DNA from 4 places in the Rhizobium ruizarguesonis genome. Region 4 is predicted to be linked to each of the others. Evidence: predicted binding sites of a transcription regulator. Region 4 holds the regulator's gene; each other region holds the start of a gene.
What was found. Region 4 encodes PhoB, which activates phosphate uptake and scavenging genes when phosphate is short. Its sites were predicted from a motif close to TGTCATNNANCTGTCAT; they were not measured.
Positions count from the first base shown of each region.

Region 1: the regulator PhoB is predicted to act here: its motif matches at 2,665-2,681, upstream of J3P73_RS20875 (YdcH family protein).
Region 2: the regulator PhoB is predicted to act here: its motif matches at 1,760-1,776, upstream of J3P73_RS13590 (UDP-2,3-diacylglucosamine diphosphatase).
Region 3: the regulator PhoB is predicted to act here: its motif matches at 2,079-2,095, upstream of J3P73_RS16995 (BtaA family protein).

Region 1 is NZ_CP071678.1:4,243,345-4,248,225, reverse strand. It holds gene J3P73_RS20900 (tetratricopeptide repeat protein) at 1-367, opposite strand, end outside; gene ykgO (type B 50S ribosomal protein L36) at 480-605, opposite strand; gene J3P73_RS20890 (5-(carboxyamino)imidazole ribonucleotide synthase) at 769-1,845, opposite strand; gene purE (5-(carboxyamino)imidazole ribonucleotide mutase) at 1,842-2,336, opposite strand; gene J3P73_RS20880 (YdcH family protein) at 2,355-2,558, opposite strand; gene J3P73_RS20875 (YdcH family protein) at 2,786-2,959, shown strand; gene J3P73_RS20870 (ArsR/SmtB family transcription factor) at 3,166-3,426, opposite strand; gene J3P73_RS20865 (sulfite exporter TauE/SafE family protein) at 3,606-4,370, opposite strand; gene J3P73_RS20860 (thiamine phosphate synthase) at 4,478-4,881, shown strand, end outside.
Region 2 is NZ_CP071678.1:2,736,905-2,741,785, reverse strand. It holds gene J3P73_RS13600 (efflux RND transporter permease subunit) at 1-756, shown strand, start outside; gene J3P73_RS13595 (histidine phosphatase family protein) at 824-1,573, opposite strand; gene J3P73_RS13590 (UDP-2,3-diacylglucosamine diphosphatase) at 1,808-2,647, shown strand; gene J3P73_RS13585 (MFS transporter) at 2,813-4,033, shown strand; gene dgcA (N-acetyl-D-Glu racemase DgcA) at 3,985-4,881, opposite strand, start outside.
Region 3 is NZ_CP071678.1:3,418,457-3,423,337, reverse strand. It holds gene J3P73_RS17000 (class I SAM-dependent methyltransferase) at 119-793, opposite strand; gene J3P73_RS16995 (BtaA family protein) at 790-2,034, opposite strand; gene J3P73_RS16990 (serine hydrolase domain-containing protein) at 2,253-3,677, shown strand; gene J3P73_RS16985 (lytic transglycosylase domain-containing protein) at 3,707-4,639, opposite strand; gene J3P73_RS16980 (LysE family translocator) at 4,755-4,881, opposite strand, start outside.
Region 4 is NZ_CP071678.1:645,799-650,679, reverse strand. It holds gene argF (ornithine carbamoyltransferase) at 1-95, opposite strand, end outside; gene J3P73_RS03175 (aspartate aminotransferase family protein) at 138-1,337, opposite strand; gene J3P73_RS03170 (GcrA family cell cycle regulator) at 1,758-2,291, shown strand; gene phoB (phosphate regulon transcriptional regulator PhoB) at 2,575-3,258, opposite strand; gene phoU (phosphate signaling complex protein PhoU) at 3,392-4,105, opposite strand; gene pstB (phosphate ABC transporter ATP-binding protein PstB) at 4,150-4,881, opposite strand, start outside.

The DNA of each region.
Region 1 (4,881 bases), 1.4 Mb from region 4:
CGGGCTTCAGCGCGATCGCCTCATCGAGGAAATCGAGGGCCGCGGGATTGCGCTTTTCCTCGATCGCCTTGTCGGCCCACTGCATCAGCAGATTGATGGTGGCGCTGCCGGAATCGTTCCATTCCATGCGGATTTCATTGGCGATGCCGCTGGCCTTTTCGGGATCGCGTTCACGCTTCAGCTGGCTGAAGAGCTGGTCGAGGTGTTGCTTCGGCGAACTGTTGGTATCCGCCTGCTCGACGATGACGTCCTTTTTCGCGGCGGCAGCGGGCTTTTCCGCGGCGGCGGCCGGAAAGGAGGCGGTGAGGAGAATGAGGGCGAGCGGCAGCGCCGCTGATGTCAAAGCAAAAAAGCGCATGGCGGACATATTAGCCCGCCAGCGCCGAAGATCAAACAAATTTGATGTGATCACCGCAGCGACCCACCGGATATATCTGCCGGCGCAAGCTCACGCGGCGAGGCAATCCGGACGCGCGAAATCAGCCCTGACGAGCCTTGAAGCGCGGGTTCAGCTTGTTGATGATGTAGATGCGGCCCTTGCGGCGAACCAGACGGTTGTCACGGTGACGAGCCTTGAGCGACTTGAGCGAATTCTTGATCTTCATTTTTCTGATCCGCGATCTCTATGGGGGAATTCACATTCGCCCGTATCTTTAACAATCAAAAGCGCGCCATCGGGCGCGCTGTTTAGGTGGGGAGCAAATACCTCTTCACCTTTTCGGTGTCAACCACATGAAGGTGCTTTTCCCAAGGCGCAAGGGTATTTTCTCAGGCCAAAACTGGCGATTTCGGCGTCAAGGTGGTGACATGGCCCATCTTGCGGCCGGGGCGCCAATCGGTCTTGCCATAGAGATGAACCAGCGTATCGGGGCGCCTCAGCCAGTCGGGAACGGCAAGGATATCGTCGCCGATCAGGTTCTGCATGATGCAGTCGGAATGGCGCTCGGCACTGCCAAGCGGCAGGCCAGCAACGGCGCGGATATGCTGCTCGAACTGGCTGACGACGCAGGCCGCTTCCGTCCAGTGACCGGAGTTGTGGACACGCGGCGCCATTTCGTTGGCAATCAGGCCGCCATCGGCAAGCACGAAGAATTCGATGCCGATGACGCCGACATAGTTCAACGCGGCAAGGATCTTTTCGGCCGATTGGCGCGCGGCGTCCGCCGTCGATGCAGAAATCGCGGCGGGAACCGTCGAGGTGTGAAGGATACCGTCGCGGTGCACATTCTCGGCGGGATCGAAACAGACGACCGCCCCGTCGGTGGCGCGCGCGGCGATGATCGAGACCTCGCGCTCGAAAGCGACGAAACTTTCGAGGATGAGCGGCACGCCGCCGAGTGCGGCATAGGCGCCATCCGGGCTGTCGGCCGCCGAGCGGAAAACCTTCTGGCCCTTGCCGTCATAACCGAGACGGCGGATCTTCAGCACGCCCTGGCCGCCGAAATCCTTAAGTGCCGCCTCAAGGTCGGCCTGGCTATCGATCGCGTGGAAGCGGGTGGTTGATATGCCGCAGTCATTGAGAAAGCGCTTTTCGACGAGGCGATCCTGGGCGGCCTCCAGCGCCTTTGGCGGCGGAAAGACGGACACGCTCGCCGAGAGCCTTTCGGCGGCTGCGACGGGCACGTTCTCGAATTCGTAGGTGACGACGTCGCAGATATCGGCGAGTTCGGCCAGTGCCGCCGGATCGTCGTAGGCGGCGGCAATCTGCCGGTTGGCGAGCTGGGCGGCCGGGCAGTCCGCCTGCGGCTCGAGGATGATCGTGCGAAAATTCAACCGGGCGGCGGCAATGGCCAGCATGCGGCCGAGCTGGCCGCCGCCGATAATGCCGATCGTTCTTGCCGTCATAGGTCGTCCATCGGGTATTCGGCGACGGCAGCACTCTGGCGCTCGCGCCATTCGTCGAGCCGGTCGGCGATTTCTTCGTCGGAAAGGGCGAGCACGGCGGCGGCGAGAAGCGCGGCGTTGACCGCGCCGGCCTTGCCGATGGCAAGCGTGCCCACAGGAATACCGGCCGGCATCTGCACGATGGAAAGAAGACTGTCCTGGCCGGACAGGGCTTTCGACTGGACCGGCACGCCGAAAACCGGCAGCGGTGTCATCGCGGCGGTCATGCCGGGCAGGTGGGCGGCGCCGCCGGCGCCGGCGATGATGACCTTGAAGCCCTCCGCGCGTGCGCCCTTGGCGAAGTTGACCAGCCGGTCCACTGTGCGGTGCGCCGAAATTATGCGCGCGTCATAGGGAATTTCCAGCGCCTCCAGCGTGTCGGCGGCGTTTTTCATCGTCTCCCAGTCGGACTGGCTGCCCATGATGATGGCGACGGGTGGTCTGTCTGTCATCGTTGCTGCTATTCCCTCTCAGGCGATGATGTCAGGGATGATCTGATCTTCCAGCTTGGAGAGCCTGTCCTTGATGACGAGTTTTTTCTTTTTCATGCGCTGGATTCGCAGAGCATCGCATCCGGTCTGGATCATGGCGTTGATCGCGGCATCGAAATCCTCGTGCTCCTGACGCAGACGCGCCACCGTGAGCCTGATTTCCGCCTGTTCCTGATCGGCCATATGCATTCCCCGTTACCGTCCCTGGACCTTGTCCGATCTGGCGATGATTTCCGCAAGCTCCTATCACCAAATACAGGTAACGGCTAGTTAGTCTTGATCATGAAATTGCCATCCAGTCTTCATCTTTTGGCCTTCGACAAGCCTTCAAAAATATGTCACAGTCCGGCCGTTGACACCTTGATCCCCGACGATGTTGGCCGGGGAGGGTAAGAGGAAGGAAGGGTCATATGACTGTTCAAGCTCATCTTGAGTCACTCCAGAAAAAGCATGTTGCTCTCGAGGAGGAGTTGCACGCGCTCAGAACATCTCCCTCTATTTCCGATACGGAACTTGCCGAATGCAAGCGCCGGAAGCTGCGCATCAAGGACGAGATTCAGCGTCTTAAGTCATCCGTCCACTAATCTTCCCAAGGGTCGCCGGACGATCATCTTGCGCAACAAGGTAAAATCCATCCATTCCGCCAAGAATTAGCAAGAACCGGTGATTTGACACCAGATTTGCGCCAGTCCGATGCATCCGGCATCGCGGCTGGCGCTTTTGGGTCGCCACGTCTCACATGGCGTTCATATGATTTGCATGATATCCGTTGATCTCATGGGAACCTGCATCAGGCCCAGAACTGATCCAGCCACAAATTGAGCTTGTCGAAGCCGCGGTTGTTGACCGTGTAGATGCGTTTGGTGCCTTCTGAGGTCACGGAGACGAGATTGCTGTCGAGCAGCGCCTTCAAGTGTTGCGAGACAGCGGGGCGACTGATCGGCAGGCCTTCGGCGAGCTCATTGACCGTCCGTGGCGCGCGACGCAATTCCTCCAGCAGAAACCGCCGGTTCGGATCGGCAATCGCAGAGAAAGGGTCCGTGTTCGACATGACGGGAACGCTACGTCAAACCGGCCGCGCCAGCAAGGAAATTGTGCATTGCAGCGTGCCACGGTCTAAAGCGCGTCGCGAACCTTCGGATTCGCTCGTCGCGCTTTAGGTCTTTGTTTTTACGCATGTCGTTATCGCAAAACCGCTGCACAGTTTTGCGCGACATGCTCTAGCGGTTTCTACCAGCCAAGGCCCTCGCGCACGATCAGGAAGGCGGCGATCAGCGCCATCGCATACATGAAGGGATAGAAGATCTGTGGCTTCATGCGGCGCACGCACCAGGCGCCGGCAATGGTGGCGAGCGGGGCAAAGGGCAGAAGCGTCGCGGAGGTCGCAAGATTCTGGGTGCCGAGCTGGCCGAGCGCGAAATAGGGGATCAGCTTGATGGCGTTGAGGATCGCAAAGAAGCGCACGCTGGTGCCGGTATATTCGCGTGGCTGCAATTTGAGCGGCAGGGCATAGATCTGGAAGGGCGCACCGCCGGCATGAGCAACGAAGCTGCCGTAACCGGAAAATGTTCCCCAGAGGCTGGCGGCCACCGGTCGCTGGCCGCGCGGCGGGATCACCTTGCCGGCGCCCGGGCCGAAATTGTTCCAGAAATAGCGCAGGCAGAAGAGGATGGTCACCGCGCCGATGACGATGCGCAGCATGTTGCCCGGAACCAGCGCCGAGGTCGCCCAGCCCAGCGCAATGCCGAGGACGGCGCCCGGCAGCATGATCTTCAGCGTCGCCCAGTCGCCATGCTTGCGCCAGATGACCAGCGAGATCATGTCCATGAAGACCAGGATCGGCAGAAGGATCGCCGCCGCCTCGACCGGCGAGACGACGAGGGCGAGGAAGGGCAAGCCGATCAGCGACAAAGCGTCGCCCATGCCGCCCTTTGCGAGGCCTACCAGCAGAACGGCGGGCACGGCGGCGTAGTAGAATGACAAATCCTGCGGCATGCTTTCGACGTCCTCCTCTTGCAAGCCTCGTCTAACGGAACTACTCACACAAAACGAGTGCGGATCCCTCATTTCGAAGGGGAATTCGCAGGAAACGGAAAGACCTCATGACCGAACCGGAAAACCGCTGCCGCCTTGTGCTCATCGTACCTGATATCGCTGATGCCGATGAACAGGCAAAGGTCGTCGCCGACGCGCTGAAGGGCGGCGATGTCGCCTCGGTGATCGTGCCGCAATATGGGCTTGACGACGGCACCTTCCAGAAACATGCCGAAAAGCTGGTGCCATTGATCCAGGATGCTGGAGCAGCCGCGTTGATTGCAGGCGACAGCCGTGTCGCAGGCCGGGCCAAGGCCGATGGCCTGCATCTTTCCAGCAATGCAGAGGCGCTTTCGGAAGCGATCGACAAACATGCGCCGAAGCTGATCGTCGGCGGTGGCAACGCGGCCGACCGGCACCATGCGCTGGAAATCGGCGAAGTCAGGCCGGACTATATCTTCTTCGGCAAGCT
Region 2 (4,881 bases), 2.1 Mb from region 4:
GCCGAATGGCAGAAAGGGCCGGCGCAGATCGTCGGTTATAACGGCTACCCCTCAGTGCGCATTTCGGGCACTCCGGCGCCTGGATATTCATCGGGCGCGACAATTGTCGAAATGGAGCGGTTGGCCTCGGAACTTCCCGACGGCTTCGGCTTCGAATGGACCGGCCAGTCGCTGGAGGAGCTCAGATCGGGATCGCAGGCGCCGTTCCTGTTCGGCCTCAGCATTCTCTTCGTCTTCCTGCTGCTGTCGGGGCTTTACGAGAGCTGGTCCATCCCGTTGTCGGTGATGCTGGTCGTGCCGCTCGGCGTCATTGGCTGCGTGCTCGCGGTGATGAGCCGCGACATGTCCAACGACATCTACTTCAAGGTCGGCCTGATCGCGATCATCGGGCTGTCGGCGAAGAACGCCATCCTGATCGTCGAATTCGCCAAGGACGGTTTTGCCGAGGGGAAATCGCTGATGGATGCCGCGATCGAAGGCGCCCGTCTGCGCTTCCGGCCGATCATCATGACCTCGCTTGCCTTCACCTTGGGCGTGGTGCCTCTGGCGATCGCCACCGGGCCAAGTGCGGCGAGCCAGAATGCGATCGGCACGGGCGTGCTTGGCGGCATGATTTCGGCGACGGTGCTGGCGATCTTCTTCGTTCCCGTCTTCTTCGTCTTCGTGCTGCGTCTCTTGAGGACGAAGCGGCCGGAGACTGTGAATGAGGAGGCTCCGGCCGGGCAGGAAGCTGCGCCGGTGACGTCGCCGAGCTGAGGTGAAGAGTTGGCGGGTTGCCTTACGCAACCCGCCACAGACCTTTGCGGCGGTTCGATTTAAGGAGTTATGCAGTCGGCTTCGGTGTAAGCGTCACGTCGGCGCCATAGGCATCGCGCAGTTCGCCTTCCTGTCCCGGCTGCCGGTCGGCGGCCTGATGCAGCAGGATCGACTCGTATCCTTGCGAGCGCGTCCCCTCGATCAGCGTGATATCGGCGTTTCCAGGATTGTCGGAGCGCTCGAACCACTCGACAGGGCGGTGCAGAAAATTCATTTCGACCGCCCGGTTGGTGACGCCATGACCAACGATCACAACGTTGTGGTCGCTATTTTCGTCATCGTGCATAACGGTCTGCAGGAACAGGCGCACCCGCTGGGCCACGTCCGCCCGGCTTTCGCCATCCGGCGGCCGTGCGTAGAACTTGCCGCTGTTGCTGCGCAGCCTCGCCCATTTTTCGAACTCCTCGGGAAACTTCTGCTTCTGTTCGGCGTGGTCATAGATTTCGGTGAAGAGACCGAAATCCTGCTCGCGCAGCAGATAATCTTCCCTGATATCGCCGACGACGCTTTCCGGCAGGGCTTCGAGCAGCGCATCCTTGCTCTGCCGCGTCCTCAAAAATGGCGAATACCAGATCTGCAGCTTGCCGAAACCGGCGCTCGGCAATGCCTTGAGATAGGAGGCGATGACGCCGCCTGCCTCAAGTGCCTGCCGATGGCCCCACTGCGTCAGCGGCACGTTGTGATCGCCGAATTGGCGGTAAGCCTGTTCGTTGATGTTGCCGAGGGATTCGCCGTGGCGAACGAGAAAAAGACGCATCAGCCATCCCGCATTGTCGGATATGAATCGCCGCTATCATGAACGCCCTGAATGCGCAGGGCAACATGGCCGGCAGGCCTGGCGGCGACGGGCATCCTGCCCGCGCGGCGACAGGCATTCTGCCAGCGCGGCAACGGGCATTCTGCCCGCGTGAGATGAACTGGTTTGCAGCGCTTTTCCACACCTTGTCATCTTCCTGAAACACGAGTCTGATTTTGGAAGGCTAGATGAAAGATGGGACATGAGCGGCAGCTCGTGAAAGACATGATGGAACCCAGACATTTCCGCACGCTCTTCATTTCCGATGTCCATCTCGGCTCGAAGGCCGCGAAGGCCGACTTCCTGCTGGATTTCCTGCGCCACCACGAGGCCGATACGATCGTGCTCGTTGGCGACATCGTCGACGGCTGGCGTCTCAAGCGCAGCTGGTACTGGCCGCAGGTCTGCAACGACGTCGTCCAGAAGCTGTTGCGCAAGGCGCGCAAGGGCACGCGCGTCGTCTATATTCCCGGCAATCACGACGAATTCCTGCGGGCCTTCCCGGGCATGCATTTCGGCGGCATTGAGGTCGTCGAGCGCATGATGCATGACGGCGCCGACGGCAGAAAATATCTGATCCTGCACGGCGACGAGTTCGACGTCGTCGTCCGCAACGCCCGACTGCTCGCCTATCTCGGCGACTGGGCCTATGACACGGCGATCCGCATCAATATCATTCTGGCGGCGGTGCGGCGCCGACTTGGCATGCCCTACTGGTCGTTTTCGGCCTGGGCGAAGCTGCAGGTCAAGCATGCCGTCAATTTCATCGGCGAGTTCGAGCGCGTCGTGGCCGGGGAAGCCCGCAAAAACGGCGCCGACGGGGTGATCTGCGGACATATCCATCATGCCATTATCCAGGATATGGACGGTATCCGTTACATCAACACCGGTGATTGGGTGGAAAGCTGCACGGCGGTCGCCGAGCATGAGGACGGCACGTTCGAACTGATCACCTGGCGGGCGCTCGCCAGCAGTGTGACAGCACTTGCCACCGTCGATCGGGAAGACGCAGAACTGGCTCCACAGGCCGCCTGATTTTGGCGCCGGCGCATCCGCGCCTGCGCTCCCTCGAATTTAGCCGTTACCGTCAGGCGACAGGCCCTGTTTATTTTCTAAAACGTTTCAGAACGGCTATTTCTCGCAATAGTCGCCTCCAGGGTGGTGTGTTAGGACAACGTCCAGTTTCCTTCAGGTCCACCAATGATTCCCGCTCAAAATTCCCCGACGGGTGAGGGAGCGCCGCCGCGCTTTCGGCTGCTCAGCGCGCTTTCCTACTGCGCGCCGCTGCTCGTCAACGGCATCGTCCTGCCTTTCTTTCCCGTGTGGCTCGCAACCCACAGCTTCAGCGACCACGAGATCGGCATCATCCTTGCCATACCGATGGTGGTTCGCGTGCTGGTAGCGCCTGTCGTCGCCATGATCGCCGATCGATTGAAGGAGCGTGCCGACGTGCTGCTCTGGTCGGGCGGCCTGTCGCTACTGACGGCGATCGCGCTGTTCTGGACGACGACCTTCTGGCCCGTCACGATCGTCTATGCGTTGCAGGGCGCCACCTTCGCGCCCTATGTGCCCGTCGTCGAATCAATCGTCATCTCGGGTGTGCGCCGCTGGGGGCTCGATTACGGATCGATGCGCGTATGGGGCTCGATCGCGTTCATCGTCTCGACGCTGGTCGGCGGCCAGCTGATCAGTCGGTGGGGCGGCGAAATGGTGCTGCCGGTCATGGTCTTCGGCTTTATCATGACCGTGGTCATGGCGATCTTCTGTCCGCGTATCGGACCGACGCGACGGCGCGGCCAGCCGATCAACATTCCGGCAGCCACCGGCAGCGGCCTGCGCGAGCCGCATCTTCTGCTGCTTCTGATCGGCGTCGCCATCCAGCAGTCGAGCCATGCGGTGCTGAACGCTTTTTCCTCGATCTACTGGCATCAGCTTGGCTTCTCCGGTACGCAAGTCGGCCTGCTCTGGAGCGCCGGCGTCGCTTCGGAAGTGACGGTGTTCTTCCTGTCGAAGCGTCTCAACCGTCGCTTCGACGCCTGGACGCTGATCCGCTTCGGCTGCGCCATCAGTGTCTGCCGCTGGATCCTGTTTCCGATGAATACAGGCTTTGCCGGTTTCTTCCTGCTGCAATGTTTCCATGGCTTCACCTACGCCTTCGTGCATACCGGCGTGCAGCGGCGGATCGTGGCGACCGTGCAGGAAACGCAGGAATCATCGGCGCAGGGCGCGTATTTCTTCTATGTCGGCATGGCGATGGCGCTGATGACCCTGGCGTCGGGTTATCTCTATGCCTGGCTCGGCGTCGTCAGCTACTACGTCATGGCCGTGGTCGCGTTCTCCGGCCTCGGCATCGTCATCTTCGCCTATTATCTTCAGCCCCAGAGGGTGCTTTCGGGCGGAAAGACCAGGGAAGCGGCGTAACGCAGGCCGGGTTCGCGGTCGCGAGCAAGCAGCAGCGGGCCGTCGAGATCGACGAAATCGGCATTCTGGGCGAGCAGAACGGCGGGCGCCATGGCAAGCGAGGTGCCGACCATGCAGCCGATCATGATACTGAATCCGAGTCGTTCGGCTTCGGCCTTCATCGACAGCGCCTCCGTCAGGCCGCCGGTCTTGTCGAGCTTGATGTTGATCGCGTCGTAGCGGTCGGCAAGGCTTGCGAGATCGCCGGTGTGGTGGACACTCTCATCGGCGCAGACGAGGAGCGGGCGGCGGATTTCGGCGAGCAGCCCATCGCGGCCGGCCGGCAGTGGTTGCTCGACGAGGGCTATGCCTGCTTCCGCGGCGATATGGAGATGACGCTCCAACACCGCTTCCGGCCAGCCCTCATTGGCATCAAGGATGATTTCGGCATCGGGTGCTGCTGCGCGGACGGCGCGGATGCGGCTTTCATCGTCGCCGGTGCCGACCTTGACCTTGAGCAGGGCGCGGCCGGCATGCTCACGCGCCTGGGCGGCCATCACCTCCGGCTCACCGAGCGAGATGGTGTAGGCGGTGGTGAGCGGCTTCAGAGCGGCAAGGCCGAGGCGGGTGGCGACGCTGTCTCCTGTCTGCTTTGCCTCGAGGTCCCAGAGGGCGCAGTCGACGGCGTTGCGGGCCGCACCCGGCGGCATGGCCGACAGCAGGTCATGGCGCGAAATGCCGGCCTCGATCAGCGGTCGCGCCGCTTCGATCTGGGCGAAAACGCTCTGCATGGTCTCGCCGTAGCGGCGGTAAGGCACGCATTCGCCGAGCCCATGCGCACCCTCTTCGACAAGCGTGCAGGTGATGAC
Region 3 (4,881 bases), 2.3 Mb from region 4:
TGTCGTAACTCGAATGATCTCTTTGCCCCACAGCCTGACCTTCGAAAAAGACGAGTCAGCAGAGGAATAACCCTCTTTTCACCATATCAACGTAAAAAATCGGTTAGTTTCAAGCGAATTATAAGCGCTTGCTGATAATAGCAGCCCGCCAAGCATAACCGCCGCCGACGGTATCGAACAACAATATCGCGTTGTTTTCATGGGCTTGCGCTTCCAGAATCTCACGCAGATCGGGGCGCGGGGTGACGTGGAATTTCGCAAGCCAGGACTGCAGCATGCGCCGGAACCAGCCCGGCAAGCCTTCCTGCTGGCCGAAATCGACGATGTGCAGCTGGCCGCCGGGATTGAGTGCGGCGAGCGATGCATCAACGGCGCGCTCCCAATCCGGGATCATCGATAGAGCATAGGAAATCAGGATGCGGTCGAAGCCGCTGACGCCGAATTCGCGCGGTGTGAACGCCGTGGCGTCGGCGACGCGGAATTCCGGGATCGTCGCCTTGGTGGCGAAGGTCCTGCGCGCCGAAATCAGCATTTCCTGGGATATGTCGAGGCCGAACAGTTTGGCGGTCGGGAAATGCCGGTGGGCGAAAGCCATGTTGCGCCCCGTGCCGCAGCCGACTTCAAGAAGGGTGCCGCCTTCGGGCACGTCGAGATTGCGGATCGTGCTGTCGCGGCCGAGAAGATAATATTTGCGGGTCAGGTCGTAGATATGGCGCTGGTAGCGATACATGCCATCCATCAGGCTGGCATGTTCATCGCTCTTTTCTGCCGTCTCAGTGCCGACCTTGCTCACGCCTTCTTCCCGTAGATGTGGAAGCCGCCATAGATTGCCGAGCGATCGAGCGCGGTCAGCTCACGTGACTTCTCCTCGAAGTAATCCCACTGGTCGCGGATCACAGAAGCCAGACGGCCTTCGATGATGCTCTTTTCGGCGGCGGTGCGGAAGATCACGCGGGCGCCTTCGCGCGCCGTGCGGGTGATTTCCGTCCAGACGTCGTTCAGTTGCTCGTCCGTCATCCAGTCCTGCGCGTCGAGCAGGATGTAGCGGTCGCGCGAGGCGGCCGGCTCGCGCGCCAGAAGCTCGGTGAAGCTTGCGTGGTGGACGTTGACGCGGTCGACATTGGCGCGGATCACCTCATAGTGCTCCGACTTCAGATAGGTCGGCAGCGGGCCTTCCGCTTCGGTGCCGTAGCGGCGGCCGAAGGCCTGCCAGGCGAAATAGTTGTCGCTCATCGGGAAATGACAGGCGAGCTTTTCCAGGCGGTGCTTCAACACCGGCGCGATCGAATGATCGGCGGCAAGGCTTGCAAGTTCGTCATATTGCTGCGGCGGAATGCCGAGGCCGAAGAGCGAGCTCTTGCGACCGGTGATCCAGCGCACGACCGGCTTTTCGAAGAGCGGCGCGATCTGCTCGTCGAAGAACTGGCGCTGCTCGCGGATCGAGCGGGTCTTGGTCATCTCGCGCAGCTTGACACCATGCAGGCGGGCAAGAAGATGGGCCGCGCCGATGAAGCGGCCGAGCAGACCGGTTTCGTAGATGTTGCGGTCGAAGACGGTGACACGGCGGCGGCCGAACTTGCGGCCGTTCCAGTAGCTGCGGGTCGCCTCATCGAGGCGTGCGGCGAGATGCTGGTCGTAGGCGCGGCTGTTCGACTTCTCGTTCGGCATCGCCAGGAAGCGGACGAGATCGGTATGGCCGGGAAGGTGTTTGAAGGCGGCAAGCTTCAGGCGGTTCAGGGCGATGTGATGCGGGTTGAGATCGACGACGTCGATTGAGGCCGGCGCCTTGGAGAGATAGGCGAGCATGTTGCAGCCGCCAGAACCGATGGTGACGATGCGATGGTTGGGCTTCAGCTCCATCGCCTGCATGTCGAGATCCGGATCCTCCCAGATCTGCGGATAGACGAGGCCGGAAAAGAGAAGGCCGAAGAGACGCTCGGAAAAGCCATCCTTCGAAAAAGCCTTGTGGCGGAGAAGGGCGTCCTTGAGTTTCCGGTTCTTGCGGAAGCCGGCATCCGGTGCAAATTCTGACATGAGTCTGTCACCTTTTTAGCGTTCAGGGCGTGTAACGCGCCTCTGCTACAGTTTGATGACGCGGGCTGTGGAGGCGCCGTTCCTGGGAGACTTCGACCTCCTCGGCAGAGCGACCGGGTGGCTCTCCTGGGAAAGTGATCGGGATGATGGCCGTTCTTCGCTTCGGCCCCTTTCCGGCGCGTGCGATTCCTGCTTCTCTCCCGGCAGGGAGGAATGCCATGCGAATTGTCCTGCGTATCCTGAAGGCGCTCGCTCTCCTTCTCGTTCTCGTCGTCATCGCTGCTGCCGGCTGGCTCTTCATCCGGCCGCCGGAATTGCTGCGCGTCGGCGACGGTTATGCCGCCAAGATCGTCTGCTCCAACGTCTTCATTGCCGGCCGAGGGGCTGAGGATGTGCTCCATGACGATGTCCAGGCGCCCGGAAATCCGTTACTGCGGCTGGTGCGCGTCAGCGTCGACCGTGACAACGACCGTGTGACGGCGCGCTTCATGGGGCTGTTTGCGCCGAGTTATGCGCTCTATCGCGGCGCTTTCGGCTGCACGAGCGTGCCGGACGGCAATTTTGAGGCGGCGGCGAATGCGGTGCCCTTCGATCCGCCGGCCAAGGTGCAGGCGAATGACGCCTTGTGGCCGGAGGGCGAGGGCATCGACAATCCGGCGGACGGGAAGATCGCCGCGCTGCTGGCCGATGCCGGAGTTGCCGGCCCAGCAATGCGGGCGATCGTCGTGGTGCGCAATGGCCGCATCGTCACTGAGGCCTATGGCCCCGGCTTCTCTGCAAAGACGCCGCTAATCGGCTGGTCGATGACGAAGACCGTGAATGCGGCGGTCCTCGGCCGGCTGATGCTCGGCGGCAAGATCTCTTTCGACGATGATAACCTGTTGGCGCAGTGGAAGAACGATACGCGCGCCAGAATCAAGGTTTCCGACCTGCTCGGCATGGAGAGCGGCCTCGCCTTCAACGAGGACTATGGCGACGTCGCCGATGTGACGCGCATGCTCTATCTCGATCCCGACATGGTATCGCTGCCGGCCAATGCACCGATGGAGGCGGCACCCGGCCAACGCTTCCGCTATTCGAGCGGCACGGCCGTGCTGCTGTCGCGCATCTGGATGGACAGGGTCGGCAATGCTCAGGCGGCCTTTTCTTATCCGCACGACGCCTTGTTTTCGCCGCTCGGCATGACGAGCGCGGTGTTCGAACTCGATGCGCGCGGCACCTTTGCCGGAAGCTCCTATCTCTATGCGACGGCGCATGACTGGGCGCGCTTCGGGCAGTTCCTGCTGCAGGATGGCGTGTGGAACGGCCAGCGGCTGTTAGCGGAGGGTTTCGTCGGCGCCATGCGCACCCCGACGGCAGCATCGGACGGGCGGTATACGCAGGGTCAGGCTTGGCTCGCTCCTGGCGGCTCAAGCGCCGCGTTCGGGCTGCCGGAGGATACGTTCTGGCTGACGGGGCATGACGGGCAGAGCATGGCGATCGTCCCCTCCGCCAATCTGATCGTCGTCAGGCTTGGCCTGACGCCGAGCCGGCTCGACTATCAGCCGCAGGTGCTGCTCAAGGCGATCCTGGCGGCATTGCCGCAACCACGTGGGCCGCAACAGCAGGCCGGATCGCAACGACAGACACAGCCGCAGCCATAGGCAGCGGCTTCAGCCATTATCTCCAGATTTCAATAATTACCTTGGGCGATGTCGGTCATGCCCTTGCGCTTGGCGTCGTAATAATAGCCGCGCGCATACAGGCGGACGGCATCGTCTTCCTTACTGTCGGAGACGAGCCAGGCGCCGCGCAGATATTTCGCGGCATATTTGATGTTGGTCTCGGCATCAAAGAGGCCGCCCGGGGCACCGTCATAACCCATGGACTTGGCGGTGTTGTACTTGATCTGCATGAGGCCGAAATAGCCGCGCTTATTGTAGGCCTTCGGATTATAGCGGCTCTCGCGATGGACGATGCGGTGAAGCAACGTCTCGGGAATTTCGTAGACCTTCGAATATTTGGCGATGAGCTTGGTGACAAAGCTCTTCTCGACCGTCGGCGCGTCGTCTTTGTCGTCGTCGCTGAACATCGGGGGCGCCGTCGGCGGATCGATCGGCCCGGATTCGTCGAAACCGTAGTCCATGCTGGCGCGCGGCGTGGTATCGACTGCGGCAAGTGCTGCAAGCGCGCTGTTTTGCGGTGTGGCGGCAAAGGCAAGCTGCGTTGTCGGCTGTGCCGGCGTTCCCGGACGCGGCGTCGGCACGACGGACTGGATCGCCGTCATCTCGGGCGTCAGCGGGATCTGCGCATAGGCTGCCGGCTGCATGCTAAGATCGCCAGGCTGAGAAGCTGTCACGGCCGGCATCGCCGTTGCGGTCAGGGAGGGGGATGATGCCTGGGGAATGGTGGCGCCTGCAACCGCCTGACCGGCTGCGCCTTCGGCTGTCGGGATCGCGGCGAGTGTTGCATCTTCGCCAGGTTTCGGCATCGGCACGACGGTCTGGACAGCTGCCAGTTCGGCCTGGGACGTGTATTCGACGCTCGCACATCCCGTCATCATGCCGCAGAGTATCGTGGAAACGACAAGACTGCGTTTCAGGCCGGATAATCCGATCGCTACCATTCCGCCACTTTCGTGAAATCGCGCCGCCCCGGCAGCGTATAAAAGTTACCAAAAACCTTAAGCCCTGGCGACCCCATTAACCTATTCGTGACATTCCGGCAACCACGGAATATTACTAGGCTGCAATACGGCGATACCCGGCTGTTACGGCACCTGCAGCGATCAACAGAGTGCCTCCGGTGCGGTTTACGGCGCGCTGGATGCTCGCCTTGCGAATCAATCCGCGCGCGGTATGGGCGAGA
Region 4 (4,881 bases):
TTGAAAGCCTGCTTGCGGGAAAGCGCATCGTTCATGATGGTTCTGAGATCGGCTGATGTGACTGCCGAAAGATCGAGGAAATGTTTAGGGCTCATATCGTCTTCTTACCTGTGCTGCGCCCGAAGGCGGCAATCTCTTCAAGCCGTCTTCTTGACCTTGGAGGCGCGAATGCTCTCGGCGGCGCGTTCGACGCGGGCAAGGCCCTCGCGGGCTTCCTCGGCGGTGACCACGAGGGGCGGAAGAAGGCGGATGACGTTGTCGCCGGCGGGTACGCCGAGCAGATGGGCGGCGCGGATCGCCTGCAGCAGCTCGGCTGAGGGAACGGCAGCCTTGATGCCGAGCAACAGCCCCTCGCCTCTGATATCCTCGATCACATCGGGATAACGATCCTTCAGCGAGGCGAGGCCCTGGCGAAAGACCAGTGCTACGTCGCGCACATGCTGGAGGAAGCCATCGGCAAGGATGATGTCGAGCACGGCGCTGCCGACGGCCATGGCGAGCGGATTACCGCCATAGGTCGAGCCATGCGTGCCGGCCTTCATGCCGGAGGCGGCCTCTGACGTGGCAAGGCAGGCGCCGAGCGGGAAACCGCCGCCGATGCCCTTGGCGACAGCCATGATGTCGGGGGTGATGCCCGACCATTCATGGGCGAAGAGCTTGCCGGTGCGGCCGACGCCGGTCTGGACCTCGTCGAGGATCAACAGCAGGTCGTTATCGTCGCAGAGCTGGCGAAGCGCCTTCATGAATTCGGTGGTGGCCGGACGGACACCGCCCTCGCCCTGCACCGGCTCGATGAGGATGCCGGCCGTGGCATCGGTGATCGCGGCGCGGACCGCTTCGATATCGCCGAAAGCCACCTGATCGAAACCCGGCGCCTTGGGGCCGAAGCCTTCGAGATATTTCTCCTGGCCGCCGGCAGCGATCGTCGCCAGCGTCCGTCCGTGGAAGGCGCCTTCGAAGGTGATGATATGGAAGCGCTCGGGATGGCCCTTGGAAAACTGATAGCGGCGCGCCGTCTTGATCGCGCATTCGAGCGCCTCGGCGCCCGAATTGGTGAAGAACACCTTGTCGGCGAAGGTGGCGTCCGTCAGCCGTTTTGCCAGACGTTCCTGACCGGGGATCTCATAGATGTTCGACAGGTGCCAGACCTTGTCGGCCTGCTCCTTCAGTGCGCCCACAACATGCGGATTGCTGTGGCCGACGGAGGTGACGGCAACGCCGGCGCCGAAATCGAGATATCGCTCGCCGCTTTCGGTGATCAGCCACACGCCCTCGCCTCGCTCGAACCGCAGCGGGGCACGAGAATAGGTGTCATAAAGCGGCGCGGCTTCAGCCATGGCGCGATCTCCATCAAAGTTGCCGGGCAATGACTCCGGCTAAAGAAACCAGGCCCGAAAAATCAAAAATGCCGCCTTGCGGCGGCGAGTGGCACTATTTCCTTTTCGCGCTGCAATGTCAACAAAACTGCGCCCTTAGCTTATGCAGCAAGGGTGTACAGCGGCATTTTCAGTCTTCAACAGGCATTATTGCAGAAATGCCACGCAGGGGCAGCAAGTTGGGGAAAACTACGAATTCGATTCATCCGGATTCATGCGACTCTTGTCACGGAGTCAGCCTCACACTAGGTTAAAGTTCAATTACTAGACTGCATGCGGCGGAACTAGTCACCAAAATTGATCAAGCGTTTCTTGTTTCGGAGCTCCCGGGACAACGGTGAGGGATTCTGCCATCACCAACGCAGAAGGTGGAGACAGGGCATGAACTGGACAGACGAGCGGGTCGAGAAACTCAAGAAACTTTGGGCCGAAGGACTGAGCGCCAGCCAGATCGCTGCGCAGCTTGGCGGGGTCAGCAGAAATGCGGTCATCGGCAAAGTGCACCGGCTGAGCCTTCCCGGCCGTGCCAAGGCCGGCGGCACCAACACCGCGGCACGAACGCCGAAGCGCAATACCTCGGCGCCGCGCGCGCCGAACTACGCCTCGCGGGTCACTACCCGCACCGTTACCCGCCAGCAGGGCGCGACCATGCTGAAGGAAGAGATCGAGATCGAAACGATCGAGGAAATGGAATACGTGCCGAGAGGCAACGTGGTCGTGCCGATTTCCCGACGCCTCGGCCTGACGGAACTGACCGAACGCACCTGCAAGTGGCCGGTCGGCGATCCGCTGAAGGACGACTTCCATTTCTGCGGCTGCGAATCCCCCGACAATTCGCCCTATTGCGGCTATCACCAGAAGCTTGCCTACCAGCCGGTCAACGAACGCCGCCGGGCAGCAGCGCGGGCCAGCTGAGCGGGCTGACCATCGTCAGAATGCAGAAACGGGCCGAGTGGCCCGTTTTTTTGTGCGCGTGGATGGGAGCGCTCGTTGCGGGGATGGCTGTCCCTCACCCTAACCCTCTCCCCGTAAACGGGGCGAGGGGACGTGCCCTGCAAAAGGTTGTGGGGAACGGAGAGGTCGCGGCATATCCCCTTCGCCCCGTTTACGGGGAGAACGTGGCGGCAGCCGGATGAGGGGCAGTCCATCGCCGCGAACCGACAGCAGCGGGACAAGCCCGAGCATGACGAAAAAGCCCTCAGGCTTCCATCGAATAACCGGCGCCGCGGACGGTGCGGATGACGTCCTGCATGTTGGAAAAATTCAGCGCCTTGCGCAGGCGGCCGACATGGACGTCGACGGTGCGCTCGTCGACATAGATATCGTGGCCCCAGACGCCGTCCAACAGCTGCGAGCGGGAGAAGACCCGGCCTGGCGACGACATCAGGAATTCCAGCAGGCGGAATTCGGTGGGGCCGAGGCGGACTTCGCGGGTCTTGCGATGGACGCGATGGGTCTCGCGGTCGAGCTCGATGTCACCGCATTTCAGCACCGTCGACAGCACTTCGGGACGGGCGCGGCGCAGCATCGCCTTGACGCGGGCAACAAGCTCGGGGGTCGAGAAGGGCTTGACGACATAATCGTCGGCGCCTGTCGACAGCCCGCGGACACGCTCGCTCTCCTCGCCGCGCGCCGTCAGCATGATGATCGGCAGGCGCTCGGTTTCCGGCCGCATGCGCAGGCGCCGGCAAAGCTCGATGCCGGAGACGCCGGGCAGCATCCAATCGAGGATGAGCAGATCGGGCGTGCGCTCCTGAAGCCGCATTTCGGCTTCGTCGCCACGAAGGATGGTATCGACCTCGAAGCCTTCCGCTTCGAGATTGTAGCGAAGGAGCACGCTGAGGGCTTCCTCGTCTTCAACAACTGCAACTCTCGGGATCATGCGTGTCGGTCTCCTCGCGCATGATCCTTAAACCGGGGGTGATTTAAGCAATGCATCCTGCGCAAAATCAGAATTGGCTGCGACCTCTTGCGCGCCCGGATGGGCGCGCACGCAAGCGGCGGGGTGTGGGCGGTTATTCGGTGACCGCGCCGACGGTGTTGGCGCTGTCGTCCTTCGGACGGTCGCCTTCCGGCTGCGCGCCTGTCGTCATGTAAAAGATCGTCTCGGCGATGTTGGTGGCGTGGTCGCCGATGCGCTCGATGTTCTTGGCGCAGAAGAGAAGATGCGTGCAGCTGGTGATGTTGCGCGGATCTTCCATCATGTAGGTCAGGAGCTCGCGGAACAGCGAGGTGTACATCGCGTCGATCTCGTTGTCGCGTTCGCGGATCGCATTTGCCTTGTCGGCTGAACGATTGGTGTAGACATCGAGCACTTCCTTGAGCTGGACGAGCGCCAGCTCGGACAGATGCTCAAGGCCGCGGGCGAGCTTGCGGGGAACGCCGGTGCTTTGGACGGCGATGACGCGCTTGGCGGTGTTCTTGCCGAGGTCGCCGACGCGTTCGAGATCGGCGGCGATGCGGATCGAACCCATGATTTCGCGCAGGTCCGAAGCCATTGGCTGACGGCGGGCGATGGTGACGATCGCCTTGTCGCCGATTTCGCGTTCGGCGTGATCGAGGATCACGTCGTCGGAGATGACCTTCTGCGCCAGCGCGGTATCGCCGTTGACAAGAGCGCGCACGGCTTCGCTGACCATCTGCTCGGCCAGGCCGCCCATTTCGGAAATCCGCCTGGACAGGAACTTCAAGTCATCATCATAGGCAGAAAAAATATGTGTCGATGCCATGGGGCTTTATCCTCGAATAACGGGAAGGCTTGGTGTCGCCAAAATCAACCGAAGCGACCCATGATGTAGTCCTGGGTGCGCGGATCGTCGGGATTGGTGAACATCTTGTCGGTGTCGTTCTCCTCGACGAGATTGCCGAGGTGGAACATGGCGGTGCGCTGCGAAACGCGCGCGGCCTGCTGCATGGAGTGGGTGACGATGACGATCGTGTAGTTCTCGCGCAGCTCGTGGATCAGCTCCTCGACCTTGGCGGTGGCGATCGGGTCGAGCGCCGAGCAGGGCTCGTCCATCAGGATAACTTCGGGGCTGACGGCGACGGCGCGCGCAATGCAGAGGCGCTGCTGCTGGCCGCCCGACAGGCCAGTGCCGGATTCGTGCACGCGGTCCTTGACCTCGTTCCAGAGGCCGGCGCGCTGCAGGCTGGTCTCGACGATCTGGTCGAGGTCGGCCTTCGACTTGGCAAGGCCATGGATGCGCGGGCCGTAGGAGACGTTTTCATAGATCGTCTTCGGGAACGGGTTGGGCTTCTGGAAGACCATGCCGACCCGGGCGCGAAGCTCGACGACGTCGATATCGGGATCATAGATATCGTCGGTATCAAGCGTGATCTTGCCGGTGACGCGGCAGCCGTCGATCGTGTCGTTCATGCGGTTGAGGCACCGCAGGAAGGTCGACTTCCCGCAGCCGGACGGGCCGATCAGGGCGGTTACCGTGTTTTCGCGGACGTTCAGGTTCACATCGAAAAGCGCGCGCTTCTCGCCGTAGTAAACCGAGAC